Regions from separate parts of the Mesorhizobium sp. LSJC285A00 genome, predicted to be linked through region 1. Evidence: predicted binding sites of a transcription regulator. Region 1 holds the regulator's gene; the other holds the start of a gene.
What was found. Region 1 encodes LexA, which represses DNA repair genes until DNA is damaged. Its sites were predicted from a motif close to TGTTCNNNNTGTGTTCNG; they were not measured.
Positions count from the first base shown of each region.

Region 2: X726_RS140450 (YifB family Mg chelatase-like AAA ATPase) is a predicted target of LexA. The motif match lies at 1,788-1,805, and genes of this name have one in related genera.

Region 1 is NZ_AYVK01000024.1:114,301-117,438, forward strand. Features, by position in the region: gene X726_RS149825 (ComEC/Rec2 family competence protein) at 1-969, shown strand, start outside; gene lexA (transcriptional repressor LexA) at 963-1,745, opposite strand; gene X726_RS149815 (GntR family transcriptional regulator) at 1,948-2,712, opposite strand; gene kynU (kynureninase) at 2,880-3,138, shown strand, end outside.
Region 2 is NZ_AYVK01000053.1:2,691-5,828, forward strand. Features, by position in the region: gene X726_RS140450 (YifB family Mg chelatase-like AAA ATPase) at 161-1,693, opposite strand; gene X726_RS140445 (glycosyltransferase) at 1,941-3,005, opposite strand.

The sequences.
Region 1 (3,138 bases):
ATGACCTCGATCATCGCCGGCAGTGCAACCTTGCTGTTCGCCATCTGGCATTTTCAGCGTGTGTCGCCGCTCAGCCTGATCGCCAATCTGGCCGTGATGCCGATTGTTTCGTTGATCGTCATGCCCTTTGCCGTGCTCAGCGCACTGGCGATGCCGTTCGGCGCCGACGGGCCGTTCCTCTATGTGATGGGCAAGGGTCTGATGGCGATGATCGCTATATCGGCCTGGATTTCCGAGCGCTCGCCGGTCGACGCCGTCGGGCTGATCTCCATCCGCTCGGTGCTGTTAGTGGCGGTCGCCCTCGTCATCGCCACCATGGCCACCACCTGGCTCAGGTTGGCGGCCGTGCCTTTCGCGCTGGCCGGCCTGTTGACGGTGCCGCAGGTGCTTACGCCAGACGTGCTCATATCCGAGGATGCGCATCTGGTGGCCATGCCGATCGGTGGCGGCGAACTCGCCCTCAACCGCGAACGCTCCAACGAATTCACCACGGACAATTGGAAACGGGCGCTGCGGGCCGAAACCATTATCCCACCTGAGATTTTCGAGGCAACAGATACGCGGTTCGATCTCGATCCGCTCGATCTGCCGCCCGGCTCGCCCTTCTATTGCACCGGCGATCTCTGTATCGCCCGGCACCCTTCCGGAGCCATTGTAGCGCTTGCGAAAGACCGCAAGACGGCGCGGCCGGCCTGTGCCTTCGCGAGCCTGATCGTCATCGATGACGCCACCGCCTACAATCCGTGCCGCGACCCGCTGGTGCTGGTCGTGACGAAGAAACAGCTGGCCCGCGACGGCAGCGCCGCCGTCTTCTTCGATCCGCAATCGGCAGCTGCAGCGCCAACCATCCGCTTCGCCGTCGACAAGCCGTATCGCCCCTGGCACGAGCAACGCCGCTTCTCCCGCGAAGCGCGCGGCCTGCCGCCTTACAACCAGCGTGAAAAGTACAAACCCAAGCCGGCTCAGTAGCGCCGGATCAATCCGACAAGCTTGCCCTGCACCTTCACCCTGTCCGGTCCAAAAATGCGGGTCTCGTAGGCCGGGTTGGCGGCTTCCAGGGCGATCGAGGCGCCCTTGCGGCGGAAGCGTTTCAGGGTCGCTTCCTCATCGTCGACCAACGCCACCACGATCTCGCCGGGGCTGGCTGTGTCGGCATTGCGGATGATGACCGTGTCGCCATCGAAAATGCCGGCCTCGATCATCGAATCGCCCTTGACCTCGAGCGCGTAGTGTTCGCCGCCCATGATCATATCGGGCGGCACCGAGATCGAATGGGTCTGATGCTGGATGGCGTCGATCGGCACGCCGGCGGCGATGCGTCCCATAACCGGGATTGAAATCGCGGAAACGGCATCGTCATTGCCGGCCGACATCGAACGCGACGGCGAGCCCGGCTTGATCTGGCGGCCGAGACCGCCTTGGCCCAACGCGCCTTGTCCTTGGCCGCCTTGCCCTTGGCCGGTTTGACCAAGACTGCCCTGAATGATGCTCGGCGAAAACTTCCTCGCCGCATTGAGGCCTGGTGCGATCGAGTCGGGCAGCCGCAGCACTTCCAGCGCGCGCGCCCGGTTCGGCAGCCGGCGAATGAAACCGCGCTCCTCAAGCGCCGTGATCAGGCGGTGGATGCCGGACTTGGAGGCGAGGTCGAGCGCTTCCTTCATCTCGTCGAAGGACGGCGGGATTCCGCTCTCCTTCAGGCGTTCATGGATGAACATCAGAAGCTCATGTTGTTTGCGCGTCAGCATCGCGGCCCCCAAGGGTTCTGAAACCAGAATCAGAAAAAACAAACCCAGAACAAACACTATCTGTTCCAGTTGTGTTCCGCAACCTTTTAAAGTTTAATGAATGTGTTGACGTTTTGTTCAGCGTAACGTTCGGCGCTGCGAGCGCCGCCTGCGCCCATTGCCGGCAACGGGTGAAACGAAGCCAAAGTGCCCTGCGCGTCGGCTACGACCGCCGCTTCCTTTTCGGACGGGGCTGCGCAGCATCCGCGCCGGGTTCGCTCTGGGCATAGACCTGCAGCGTGTAGCCGATGTGAGCGGTCATCAGAGTTTTCGCACGTTCGACGTCGCGATCGAGGGCCGCTTCCATCAGGGCGGTATGGTGTTCGATCGCCACGGCGTCGCGCAGGGCCGCCACGGCCTTCCGGTGTCCATCCGTGCGACCGGCGGCGGCGCGCAGCGTCGGGACCAGACCCAGAAAGCGGTGATGGCGATGCAATTGGTCGGAAATCGTCGCATTGAAGCGCAGCAGCCAGCTGGATGTCGCGGCACTGAGCAGCGCCGCATGGAAGGCATCGTGTTTTTCGTACCACGCGTCGACCGCATCATCCGATGGATCGTCGAGAACAGACCCGCACCGTGAGAGACGATAGTGGGCGGCAACGACTGCGTCTTCCCACTCACGGTCGCCCTTCTCGATCGATTCCACCAGCAGGGGCAGTTCGACCACCAGCCGCGCACGCGCCAAATCCTCGAGCTCCGCCCGAGAGGCGGGAGCGACCGCAAACCCGCGGTTGCTGATGGCGGTCACAAGCCGTTCCGCCTCCAGCCGCGACAGCGCCTCGCGCAACGGCGTCCAGCCGATGCCGTAGGTGTTGCGCAGCGTGCTCAGCTTCAACGGCGCGGCAGGCGCCAGCCGGGTCGCAAGAATATCGCGCCTGAGCAGGCGATAGGCCACTTCCGTCTTCGAGGTCTGCTCGTCATCCAGCATCGTGATCCATCAGACATAAACGCTCGGCGGATCATTATATATCAAAGCCTTTCAATGGGTGAATTATATATAATGTTTGACAGTTCAAGGGCGATCACTCAAGATCGCCGGCATGTTTGGGCGGCAGGCTCCGCCGCGCGCGTTTGTCCATGGAGGGGCGCCGGATCATGAGCACGACACCCGATCTCGCTACAATCGAAGCAATGGATGCCGCCGATCCGCTGCGCTCCATGCGTGAACGCTTTGTCTTGCCGCAAGGCGTAATTTATCTCGACGGCAATTCGCTGGGTGCCGCGTCACCAGCCGTCTTCAGCGAATTGCAACAGGCCGCCACGCAGGAATGGGCGCAGGACCTCATTCGCGCCTGGAACACGGCTGGCTGGTTCAACATGCCGGTGGAACTGGGAGATCAGCTCGGACGACTGA
Region 2 (3,138 bases), on a different contig from region 1:
CGGGTGGGGTCCTGCGTGAAGTGCGGCGACTCCCTTCGGACGACACTACAAGCAATGTCATTGCAGAGGCCCTTTCTCGGCTCGGCTCCAAAAAGATCGACCATTCTTCGGCGACCCCCACCCTGCCGCTTCGGGGCCACCTTCCCCTCAAGGAGGAGCGTTACGCCGCCTGCGCCACCCGCTCCGACATCATGCGGTAGGAAATCGCCTCGGCCAGGTGAATGCGGCCGACGGTTTCTCTCGCTTCGAGATCGGCCAGCGTGCGCGCCACTTTCAGCACCCGATGATAGGCGCGCGCGGAAAAGCCGAGCTTTTCGCTGGCGTCCTTCAACAGAGACAGGCCGGCGGCATCCGGCATCGCGATGTCCTCGATAACAGAAGGCGAGCAATGCGCGTTGGTGGTCGCGCTGGTCACGCCGAGCCGCTCGAACCGTTCGCGCTGGATGGTGCGGGCGCGCGCGACGCGCTGCGCAACGGCGGCACTTTTCTCCGCCCGATCCGGCCGGATCAGATCGGCGGCCGAGACAGCCGGTACCTCGATCCTGAGGTCGATGCGGTCGAGCAGCGGGCCTGAGATGCGCGCCTGGTAGTCGGTGCGGCAGCGTTCACCGCGCAGGCAGCGATAGCCGGGCTCGCCGGCCATGCCGCAACGGCACGGGTTCATCGCCGCCACCAGCTGGATGCGCGCTGGATAGGTGACGCGGTGGTTGGCGCGCGCGATCATGCAGTCGCCGGTCTCCAGCGGTTGGCGCAGCGCATCCAAGGTCTGCGGCGTGAATTCGGGAAACTCGTCGAGGAACAGCACGCCGTTGTGGGCAAGCGATACTTCGCCCGGCCGCGCCCTGATGCCGCCGCCGACCATTGCCGCCATCGAAGCCGAATGGTGCGGGGCGCGGAACGGCCGCCGGTCGGTGAGCTTGCCTTCGCCGAGCTCGCCGGCCACCGAGGCGATCATCGAGACTTCAAGAAGTTCCTTGGGCGCCAGTGGCGGCAGAATTGAGGGCAGCCTCTGCGCCAGCATCGATTTTCCCGAGCCGGGAGGCCCGACCATCAACAGATTGTGGCCGCCGGCCGCCGCCACTTCCAGCGCCCGCTTGGCGCTTTCCTGGCCCTTGATGTCTGAAAGGTCGGGCAGGTCGCGGGCCGAGACATGGATGCCGGGCTCGGGCCGCGACAGCACCTGCGTGCCGCGAAAATGATTGGCGATGGCAATCAGGCTGCGCGGCGCCAATATGTCGAAATCCTTGCCCGCCCAGGCCGCTTCCGGCCCGCAGCCGAACGGGCAGATCAGGCCTTTTCCCTCGGCATTGGCACCGATCGCCGCCGGCAGCGCACCGGCGACCGCGGCAATGGTGCCGTCGAGCGACAATTCTCCGAGCACGACATAGGAGGCCAGCATGTCGCCCGGAATGGCGCCGAGTGCAGCCATCAGGCCGAGCGCGATCGGCAGGTCGTAATGGCTCCCTTCCTTGGGCAGGTCGGCAGGCGCCAGGTTGACCGTCACCTTCTTCGACGGCATCGACAGCCCCGACGCATGCAGCGCCGCCTGCACGCGCTCGCGGCTTTCGGCCACCGCCTTGTCGGCCAGCCCAACGATCTGCATGCCGACCTTGCCCGGCGCGATCATCACCTGGACATCGACCGGCACGGCCTCGATGCCCTGGAAAGCCACCGTGCGAACCCGCGCCACCATCTTGCTCTGCCCCCGGATATCGGCTCGCCTCGGCCTTGTGGTTCAGACCGCGAGCGACGTCAGGACAAGACAACCATAGATTTTAGGCCAAGGCAAGAACATTACAGGAACATGCATTCGTGGTGGTTGCAGCGCGCTGTGCCGGTTGCAAAAACGGAAGATGGTTAAGCAATGGAACGGCTGCTCCGCCTCCTCGACCGCGTTAACAAGGCGACTAGGCCCTTCGGCAATCTGAGGCTGTTGCTTTCTAAGCGGTGATGAAGGCATCGACCGAACCTGAAAGCGATCGATCGATCGCGACCTGCGGTGGAAGCCACTCCATGACAGGATATCGGAAAGGCCAAGGCAGGGCGATCCGGCGCGAAGAGCCGCTCTCCAGAAAAATCTCGTTTACAAGGTCTATGAACCGCCCGCGGTCTCGTTCGATTCGTTTCAAAGTTTGCGAACGAATGTAATCCCGGGGAATTCGTCGCTCCTTCAGCGCTAAGACAGCCTCCGCGATGGATCGAGGATCGGGTGGAACTGTGAGCGAATAGTCGTCATCCAGATAAAGGTCTCGGCCGCCATGGTTCGGCGTCGTGACCACTGGAAGCCCCGCGAGAAGATATTCCGTGCTGGCGAACATTGGTCCTTCCAGGTGAGAGAGACAGATTCCCACGGCTGCACGATTTAGATGCGTGTTCACCTGAGCCGGTGCCAATCGGACCGGCTTGCCGGTGCCGTCAAACTCGTTGATAAAGACGTGATGCGGCGCGAGCTCCCTATGCCGATTTATTCGCGCTCTTTCCGACTCCGTCGTGGAGGATCCGCTTGAATCTCGATAGAAGACAAATGCGCAACGCTGGATGCCAAGCGACAAGTCATGGCGCTTCCACGGAGCCAGCTGCGCATTGTAGATTGCATCAAATTCTACAGGGACGTCATCGAGAGGCCTGAATATGTGTTCGGAGGTTGTTGACGTCTTGTTGTGCAGGACGGCGGCCTCGCCGGACTGGTTCAACAGATCAGCCTCTGCCTGAGTGTTGGATAGGAAGATTAGCGCGTGACGGGGGTTCTTGAGTCTATGCAGAACGGCATAGGTCCGGATGGTTTTGACGCTAGCACTGTTTTCGATGGACCAGGTTGGCGAGATGAGAAACCAGGCGCGGTGGCCGCGTGGAAGAAAAGGCATATGACTTGCTAATCCGAGCGGCGTACCGGACATTCCCGAATAGGATATGAACGGATCGTCCGACAGCATACTGGCCTGAAGAGCAGGTTGCGACTTCGCGGAAGGGTGCCCTTTTCTGAGTTTGTGGCCATGACGCAGCATGGCTCTGACAATCTCGAATTTGGTAGGAGGGTGATACCCGTGCTGTAGGGTCAACATGCGGCAATTGCGATCTTGAGTGCGGAGAAAAACTCGCTTCGACAGAGAGAAATTTGGCAAAGAAACATCGCCATTT